3 regions of the Oleiphilus sp. HI0125 genome follow, and region 2 is predicted to be linked to each of the others. Evidence: riboswitches for the same ligand, from Rfam matches in the RefSeq annotation. Region 2 holds a riboswitch; each other region holds the start of a gene.
The links. Region 2 has a riboswitch for cobalamin ahead of A3762_RS09835 (ribonucleoside-diphosphate reductase subunit alpha). Riboswitches for the same ligand answer to the same signal wherever they lie in the genome.

Region 1: another riboswitch for cobalamin. It lies ahead of A3762_RS28800 (cysteine-rich CWC family protein); the one in region 2 lies ahead of A3762_RS09835 (ribonucleoside-diphosphate reductase subunit alpha).
Region 3: another riboswitch for cobalamin. It lies ahead of A3762_RS13090 (TonB-dependent siderophore receptor); the one in region 2 lies ahead of A3762_RS09835 (ribonucleoside-diphosphate reductase subunit alpha).

Annotation. Positions count from the first base shown of each region.
Region 1 is NZ_LWGF01000627.1:14-3,296, forward strand. Features, by position in the region: gene A3762_RS08200 (hypothetical protein) at 826-1,161, shown strand; cobalamin riboswitch at 1,275-1,500, shown strand; gene A3762_RS28800 (cysteine-rich CWC family protein) at 1,662-1,883, shown strand; gene A3762_RS08205 (NAD(P)H-flavin reductase) at 1,896-2,669, opposite strand; gene A3762_RS08210 (LysR family transcriptional regulator) at 2,800-3,283, shown strand, end outside.
Region 2 is NZ_LWGF01000681.1:8,902-12,184, forward strand. Features, by position in the region: gene A3762_RS09835 (ribonucleoside-diphosphate reductase subunit alpha) at 1-1,219, opposite strand, end outside; cobalamin riboswitch at 1,384-1,605, opposite strand; gene A3762_RS09840 (Yip1 family protein) at 1,769-2,380, opposite strand; gene A3762_RS09845 (VF530 family DNA-binding protein) at 2,654-2,914, shown strand; gene A3762_RS09850 (DUF2750 domain-containing protein) at 2,907-3,283, shown strand, end outside.
Region 3 is NZ_LWGF01000812.1:1,147-4,429, forward strand. Features, by position in the region: gene maoP (DUF413 domain-containing protein) at 1-46, shown strand, start outside; gene A3762_RS13085 (energy transducer TonB) at 155-1,015, shown strand; cobalamin riboswitch at 1,136-1,342, shown strand; gene A3762_RS13090 (TonB-dependent siderophore receptor) at 1,448-3,283, shown strand, end outside.

The DNA of each region.
Region 1 (3,283 bases), on a different contig from region 2:
TGGCTTCAACACCGTGCTCAGCAAATGCAGCGCGAAGTGGTACGACCCACTCTTCATTTTCATGGATGATATAAATATCTTGCACGTTATCCTCGTTTACCGTTTTGTCTGGTTGCGCAGTGTACTACTTTTGATCATGTTTTTATTTCTTGTTTTAACGAATAAGCTAAACGGAAATGCCGGCAACAAAATCCACAAAGCAATAGTTTAAGAGCACTAAAAAACGTAGTTCTCAAACTGTCGAAAAGTTTTACACGAATGGTGGTTTATTGATTTTGGTAAAAGTAATAAGCATCTGTTCAATATATCCGATGCGTTATCTAGATCAATTCTTGCTGTAAATCTTGTCTCGACGATGTAGTAAATTAGGGAAATAATTGATGTTCTTCAGTTATAAAATCCTTACTTAGAAAGAATAACAAAAACAATATTATATGAGTTGGTGCTGTACGTTGGCTAAAAGAGGAAAGCGGACCTTCAGTCAGGAAAGAAATCTTGGTTTGCGGGCATTCACTTTCATGAGAAAGCGGTCATTCCAATTTGGTAGAAATACCTCCTAAACCGTCATTAGGGATCGGTTTAGTATTTGGCCGAGTTTTCTGGTCTAACTTTGACCTAGTTCAATTACCTAAACAGACATTGCAGACCTGAAAATCGCTTGTTTTTCGATGTGTGCTTAAAGATAGAAGCGCACTAAATGACTGAAGCTCAATGTTAGTAATAACAAAATGATCTTATCACCTGAGTACTTTTGATACTAAGGCATTCATAGTCGACTAAACTGACATAGACCGCTGATTAATATTCGGATTGTGGAGGAATACTATGTCTTGCTCAAACACTTCATCCCACCCTGATCACACTCATGGCCCAAACTGTGGACATACTGCGATTCGTCATGGCGATCATATCGACTATATTCATGACGGGCATCTACACCACCCTCATGAAGATCACTACGATGAACATACCATCGAGGTTAGTGACGCTAATCCAGATGGGTGTAAGCCTTTACACTCCTGCGGAGATCATGTTCATGGTCCAGGTTGTGGCCACGAAGCGGTGCCTCATGGAGATCACATAGATTATTTAGTGGATGGCAGGTTACACCACGTGCACAACGGGCATTGTGATGATCATGGTCCTATAGAACTGGTATAGATAGAGTCACAACGCTTCTTTAATTTGAATTGCTGAGTCATGGCGACTAGTGCTCCACTAGTTGCATAATTAGGCCAGTAAACTTATATTCAGTACCGCATTGGTTCACGCCTACTAAATAGATGCCTTAGGGTATCTACAGGTTGTGCTAAGAGGAAATCTGGTGAGAATCCAGAACTGACGCGCAGCGGTAATAGGGAACGAAAGCGACACGATTGGTATCTCATATAGATTAAGATCAGGCACTGGAAAGAGCTCCGGGAAGCCGTCGCCGTAGAAAACTAAGCTCAGCTTATTTGCCCTTAAGTCCGAAGACCTGCCAACGCAGTTCATCCACAAACTATTGGGTGAACTTTCATGCCTTCGCGATCATGAGGTATAGAAAGACAGGTTTTAGTTGCCTTAAGCAAGCTTAGTGTTACCGCTTATCTTGCCTCCTGTAGTTTCTTCTTTTTTCGCAAAGGACCGTTTACCGAGTTCAATTTGCGTTGTAAAGAAATATGCCGAACCATGAAGAAATCAAATGCCCCCGTTGTGGATCACCCTTTGAATGTAAAATGGGATCAATCACAATTTGCCACTGTAGCGATGTCCACTTATCTAGAGAACAAATGGCGTTTATTTCGGAACATTGGCAAGGCTGCTTGTGCCATGCGTGTTTGCTTGAGATTAAAACATTGTTACCAGAGAACCCTTCCTATAGGGCAAGGGCGTTGAACTGAACTGTCCAATTCCTAAATTGCTATTCGTCGTTCTCTAGGCGCGTATTCAAAAACATCGGAGTAGCAATTTGCTTCGTTAAGGCCTTTGGATTCAAGTTTATCGATAGTGCCGTATACCATTTGGGGCGATCCGCATAAATAAACCTTGGTATTGTCGAGGTCTTCAAAATCATGCTCAATCACCTCATAGATATAACCGGAGCGGCCATTCCATTCACTATTTTCTGTTTCTAAGATCGGCGTAAAGGTGAGGTTCTTATGTTGTTTTGCCCAGCCTTGAAATTGGTTTAGCAGATAGAAGTCGTCGATATGTCTATTCGACCAATAGATATTGATCAGTGCTTTAGGTTGTCTTGTAAGAGCCTCTTCGGTTAAGCATTTAATCTTCGCGATACCTGATCCCGAGGCGATCAATAGATGCCTTTGATTAAGGTTGGTTTGCAAAAAAGCCTGCCCCATCGGTAAGGTCACGGACACTGATGCCCTATCGATAAGACATTTTGTAAGGTGTTTCAATATTCTACCGGCTAACTCACTACCATTCTGAATATACAGTTGTATTCGACGAGCTTGGTTTGGGTCGCAACGATTCGCAATGGTATAAAAAAACGCTTGTGGTTCTCCATCATCATTTAGATCGAGTTCCAGCTGCAGATACTGCCCTGCATGATAATTCAGCGAGGTGCCGACGGGAGAAAGTAATTCGATCTCTAGGGTATCTTTGGTCAAGGGTTCTACGCTCAAGACCTGACATTCATGCGTAACTTTATTCGCAACTTTGTTCATATCAAAGCCATCATTACTATTTCAATAATCGAGTTCTAGCAAGCTTAGAGGACTTTTGTGATGAGTAAAAATGGTATATTTTCACGTACCGATTAATATTTCTCATGTATGATGTTTGCTGAACTTAACGATGATTGAACGTACTCACCTTAGAATTCTGCACGCCGTTGAACAGAACGGATCATTAACGGCGGCTGCTAAAGCGCTTTGCGTGACGCAATCCGCTTTAAGTCACACGATGCGAAAGCTGGAAGATAATCTCGGCGCCGAAATTTGGTTGCGAGAAGGGCGCAGTTTGCGTCTCACTCAGTCAGGTCGTTATCTATTAAATATCGCGAATCGCGTGCTTCCCTTGCTAGATCATGCTGAAGAAAAGCTCAAGCAAATGGCGCAAGGTGAGCGAGGCACATTGCGAATTGGTATGGAATGCCATCCTTGTTATCAATGGTTGTTAAAAATCGTTTCTCCGTTCTTGGATGCGTGGCCAGATGTGGATGTAGATGTAAAACAGAAGTTCCAGTTTGGTGGTGTCGGCGCACTGTTAGATTACGAAATTGACCTATTGGTGACGCCAGATCCGTTCTATAAAAGCGGCCTAAATTTCACCCCTGTAT
Region 2 (3,283 bases):
TTCCCTTGATGTGCGCGCCTAGCGAGCGAACATTAGTCCAATCATTACCCAATCCACCTGCCCATTTTGAGAGCAAGGCATTGTCACGCAAAGCGTCATATATACCGCTCAAGTCATCTGGAACAGTGGTCAGATAGCACGATGATAGTTGAGGTCTTAACGTTCCGGAATTGAACAAGGTGGGGGTTGAGCTCATATAATCAAACGATGACAAGAGGTCATAAAATTCAATTGCACGCGCTGTAGGGTCATCCTCATTTAGCGCGAGCCCCATTGCGACTCGCATAAAAAAGGTTTGCGGCAATTCAATACGCGTTTCTTCATGATGAATAAAGTAACGATCGTATAAAGTCTGTAACCCTAAATAGGTAAACTGGTTGTCACGCTCTGGTTTGAGCGCATCGGCAAGCATCTCTATATTGAAGGAATCTAACTTAGAATCGATAAGCTCTTCTTGAATGCCAAAACGGATGCCCGCTTCGAATATTTCAGCATACGCATTACTCGCATCTTCTATCGCAGCAGGCAAGTAAACATTCAATGCCTTACCCACCTCGCTCATTAACGAATCCAACAACAACCTTGCACTAACAAACGAATAATTCGGCTCTGACTCGATCAAAGGTCGCGCAGCCATAATAAGCGCTGTACCAATATCTTCCTCTTTAATGCCGTGATACAGGTTGCGATAGCTCAAATCTAATAAATGATCTGCATCAACGCCTTCAAGGCCTCTGCACACCTGAGAAATCAAAGCGCGAATACGACCAATGTTTAATGGCGCCTCAGAGCCATCATTGCGTTGCATTTTGAAGCGAGGATGTGCCTCTTCGCTAGGCTGTTGATCTTTACGCTGCTGAGCGTGCTCCTCACGGTACAAAACATAAGCCCGTGCAACTTTCTGCATCCCTTGACGCATCAAGCCTAGCTCAACTTGATCTTGTATATCCTCGATATTGATCGAGCCGCCAGATGGATATTGCTTTTCAAAGCGACCATGAATACCACTTACAATCTGATCGGCAAGCTGCTTAACGTGGCTTGCATCCGCATGATCATGATCCTCTGCGGCCAATATTGCTTTGGTGATTGCGACTGCTATTTTGTCACTATTATATGAATCGAGAGTCCCATCGCGCTTGATCACTTTAAGCTGGAAATTAGAAGTGTTTGAGACTGGTTTGATATTAGGATCAGAGAGTGCATTTGGAGTTGTCATAATTAATTCTCATCGCGTTTCGGTCAACTAGACCAATAACCCTTCGCCATAAAAATCTATATGAACAGCACACACAGTGAGACAACCAATAAAGCTGCCATTGCCAATAATGCTGTCTTTCGATCACCCTATAGTCGCGAAGGTATGAAAGCCCATTTATCTTGTGATAAATGGGTTGCTTTGGCAGGTCTTCGGACTTATGGGCGTGTGTTAAATCTAACGATTATCCTACAGCGACGACTTCCCAGAATTTTACGTTCCAGTGCCTAATGCGTGTAGCTATCTTGCTTCGCATTATGTCGCTTTCGTTCCCAATTACCGCTGCGCGTCAGTTCTGGATTTTCACCAGATTCTCTCTTAGCACAACTAATTCAGAGACATTCTTACGTGTCTATTTAGTAGATGTGAACCAATGCAAAACACAATATATAGGCATTTTTAATAACAAACAACAATATATTGTTTAAAACAATGCCGGCTACGAATCTTAGGTATAAAAAAGCCGCAAATCTCATGAGAGCATTTGCGGCTCGATTTAGTCTCTACCTATTATCCGCCAATAAATTCTGGCCCTATACCCAACGACCAAATAATTACCGTTGCGACACGCGTTGAGACAAGATAAACGAGCGCGACTGCGAGAATCGCCCCTTCGAAGAAAAACGCTCTATCTTCTGAAATACGCATCACGATCGGAAGACCCTTGTGTAGAAGAACCCCTGCGCATGCGGCAGCAAATACAAATACTAAGGCGTTGACCCAAAAGACAGGATATAACAGCGAAAAACCACCTAAAAACAGAGGCGTGCATGCGTATGCCATGAGTGCAATTCCGTTTGCAGCTTGCTCGTCATGCTCAGCTCCGTAGGTCTGAGCCATCCAGTCGATCATGTAGCCAATAAAAAATACTCCCAGCAGCATCGTTAGATATGTTAACCCGCACAAGAGGAATGCGCTGTCTGCGGTCAACTTCGTGACGGCCCCATCACCGATTGTCCAACCAACTACAGTGGTAGAATAATAAGCACACAGAGGCCCGATGGCGGCCAATATGCAGGTGTACGCGACAAAGATCCTTGTCGGCATGGAATGCTCTTTTTTGATTTCTTGCCACTCTCTAGTAGGGTGAGTGGCCAATCCAAACATATGTGAAAGCAACATAGTTAGCTCCTCCGCTGGGCTCCGTTCTTACAGTACATAAAGATAGTCGCAATCAGATTCACTTGTTTAGATCACTTTTACTTAAAGAAATGCTGTTTAGACGCTAAAGGAATACAAGCACTTAGTTAACTATGCTAATTCCCTCTTGCATAAGCGATTTCATGCATCACTTGCCGCAAGACCTCTACGCCACTTAGAATCTAGGCAATTTCAACGAACCGGCTGTTTTTAGCTATAGTGTTTTGCATTCAACAAAAGGAAAACGACACTCACATGAGTCAGGAACAACCAAACAATCCTCTTCATGGCATCACGCTGGCTACGATTGTAGAAAAACTTTATGAGCATTATGGTTGGGATGGATTAGCGAGCCGCGTCAGTATCAATTGCTTCAAGAAAGATCCATCGATTAAATCATCGCTAAAATTCTTGCGTCGCACGCCATGGGCTCGTACTAAAGTAGAACAGCTTTATTTGTCTACTTTTAACACCCCATCCCCTTCGCCTTGGGAAAATTGGAAAAAACATGACTAAACAAAGCCTCGAACAACTTAGCGCGATGGAACCTGAAGATCGCTACGATTACACCATCGAACAAATATTAGAGCATAAACAGCTTTGGGTATTAATTAATGCTCAGCAAGACTTTATTACGATCAACTATGAAGAAGACGCGTTTAGCTACCTTCCAATGTGGCCGAGTAAAGAAGCTGCCGTTGCTATTTCTGAGTTTGATCAAGAGGTAACGGCCATCGCGATTCCTGTTGATACGTTTATTGATGACCTTGCTGAAGAGCTAGATCAAGCAAAGATAGAAATTGGTGTGTTCCCAGGTGCTGATACAAGCGTATGGGTATGTGACGCCACCGATTTTAAACATGAAATTAAAGACGCACTTAAGAG
Region 3 (3,283 bases), on a different contig from region 2:
AGCATCATCTGAAGGCAGAGTTTATGCTAAAGACTTATTGAGTTAAGTCAGCCTGCGATACAGATCAAAGTATGGTGCTTTGGGTCAACGTCTTGCGTTCGTAATTGGTGTTTTTGTATAGTTCGCCGCTCAAAATTCATTTGCTTGAGCGGTTATGCTGCAAAACTACATCAATTATCGGAAGCCAAAAAGCGTTTGGAATAACCCGAACGCCGGTTTTCTGTCGGCGTTTGTCGCAGCGGTAATTGTTCATCTGTTGCTAGCCATCGTTTTCTATTCTTACACGCTCGGGCCTAAGGCGTATATCGTCGATAATTCAACCTACCGCGTTGCTTTGTCTCAGCGCATTTTAGAACCCACTCCTGAGTCTATTATTGAACCCTTGTCGGCCAGTCAAGAATCGCCAAAACAGGAAGATCTTACCCCTAAATCGAAACCCGATCCTGTGGTGAAGCCTGTCGAGAAACCGATTGTCGAACCCGAACCTCAAAAGTCAACGGAAGCCATTTTAGAAAGCGAGCCTTCTAAATCATCACCGGTTGAGACTATTCAAGCAGTTGCTCCATCCAAGAAGAAAATTGCGAAGCAATCCGAAGCGAGCATCAGTGATCATTCGGATAAGGGTGAACCTGCTAATAAAGTTGCCGAAAGCAAAGCAAAAGAGCAGCCTCAACAAGATCAAAAAGAGCAGAAGGCTCCGGTCAAGAAAATTGAAGAGCCTAAAGAGCAATTTAGATCGCCAGCTTATGTGCTAGGTAGCCCTTCAAATCCCAGACCAGTTTATCCTAGCTTAGCGCGCAGGCGTGGTTGGGAAGGGGATGTATTACTAGGAGTGCATGTTGATGTTACGGGCTCGGTGACTTACGTAGAGATTCTAGAATCGAGTAATGTATCGGCTTTAGATTTTGCCGCTTATTCAACTATTTACGAAAGCTGGAGCTTCTCTCCTGCTGATGCGGCTGAAGCTTCGTTGAGAGGCTATGTTACTGTACCCATCTCATTTAGGCTCGACTAAACGTTTTGCTCTTCATTGCAGTTCTGATCTTCGTACACTCGACCATGTTACTTCATTAGTCCCGTCACTCCTTGCCCCAGTTTTAATAAATCAATTGACTTGAAAATGTGAACTGCGTAAAGTCGCAGCCCTGCTTGAGGTGCTCAATCACTAAATCTAGTGAGCGAGTGAAACGGGAAGTTGGTTGAAGTCCAACGCTGCCCCCGCAACGGTAAGCAAGTTAAGTCGGCATCCTCGCCACTGTGCAGTAAAGCATGGGAAGGCCGTTCGACTAAGTCGAATGACAACTTGTAAGCCCGGAGACCGGCCTGAAGTGATTTTTTAGATATTGCGGAGGGCGATATTTGGGACTGATGTCTAACGAACTAGATTGTCGCTCGTTAACCATTACTGTTCTTTGCTTCTCTCTCTGCGCGATTGCTGGTGAAGTGCGTGGGTCTACGTTTAGTTTTACTTTCTCTACTTCTTGTTTCGACGTTTGCTGTTGCTGAGGAAACCGTCGAGCATGAAACCGTTGTGGTGACAGCTTCTAAGCTTGATGCCGATCATATCAATACCGAGCATACTTCAAGTCATACAACAGTAATTCGTTCTAGTGAGTTTGGTCATGAGTTCTCTAATGTCGCGGATGTGTTATCTGATCAGAGTGGCGTTCAAATTCGTCAAGTAGGTGGGATAGGTTCTTATTCGACTGTGAGTATCCGTGGGTCTAGTGCAGCACAAGTTAATGTGTTTCTCGACGGCATGTTATTGAATGATGCGCACGGAGGAATTGTTGATCTTGGCAATATTCAATTGAGCTCAATCGAGAGAATAGAAATATATCGTGGTAATACCCCAGCGCAGTTGGGCGTGTCATCAATTGGTGGTGCAATAAATCTCGTAAGCAAAAAAGGTGCTGCGAAGCCTTATCATACTGTGAGGGCGGGCTATGGATCGTTCAAAAGCCATCTCGGCGCGTTGACCTCTGCTTTTCATTCTGGAGATACAAATTACCTTGTTAATGCAGAGTATGTTTCTAGCGACAACGACTATGAGTTTTTAAATGATCGGCAGACTCCTAACAATCCTTTCGATGATGAGGTACAGCGTCGTCAAAACGCACAATACGAGCAAGGAGCGATTCATTTATCTGCGGTCACAGATATCTCTAAGTCTTTAGATGCCAATAACGTAGTTCGCTACTCGAAGTCTTCTAAGGGCGTGCCGACTGCGCGAAACGCCAAAGATAATTCGGCGACATATGATGTTGAAACCCTATCTATTCAAAGTAAGTTGAATCATGAACTTTCTACTAGGTTAAAAGCGTCTTATCAGATTTATGGTTCGCTGTTGAAAGGCGAGTATGACGACACTGAAAACAAAGTTGGTCTGTCTGCAAATCTAGAGAAATCTGAGTCATCTAATATAGGCGTTAAAACTGACTGGGCTTTATCTTCGGGTAATCATTTGTTCAATATTGCCGCACTGCTACGTTTTGAAAAATATGAAAACGAAGACCTTATTCAGAACACGTCTACGGATGCATCGCGCATGCAAACATCATTGATTGCTCAAGATGAATGGTTAAATTATGCGGGTACCTTACAACTAACCGGTAAGATTGGTCTTCGTTATTTGCAAGACGATCAAGATATTCCAAAATCAGTTAGTAATACTGAATCTTATTACGCTGCTTACAGCGGCCTGCGCTACACGTTTTTTCCATCCCTCGCACTCACCGCAAGCCTCTCTCACGAAGTCCGTCCGCCCAAACTTAGCGAATTGTTTGGCGACACCGGTTCGTTGTTAGGCAATGACGAGCTGGTCGAAGAGTATGCAACCAACGCGGAACTTGGATTGCAGTTTTTGCAGGGGAATTCCAACCTTAACTCCTCCTTGTTTTACAGATCACTAAAAGATGCGATTGTCGTTATTTTCGATTCGCGCGGAATAGGTCGCGCTGAAAACGCTGCAAGTGCGCAGATATATGGTCTTGAAGTAGACGGGAGCATTCTATTGACTGAATTTTGGAAAGCTGGGTTAAGGGCGACTTTGCAAAGTAGTGAAGACACGTCTGATATCCCAGCTTTTAAGGGGAACTCTCTCGCTGGCGTGTATGAATCTGCCGCGACTATTTCAAATGAATTTTCGGTGTTCGACTACAAGCTAAATTTGGAGTATCAACGCCAAGATGGTGGTTATTATGATCGAAGTGCGTCTGCAGAGATGCCAACAAATGAACAGATTAACGTTAGTATCGAGCGCCGTTTGGGTCAGCACAACGCA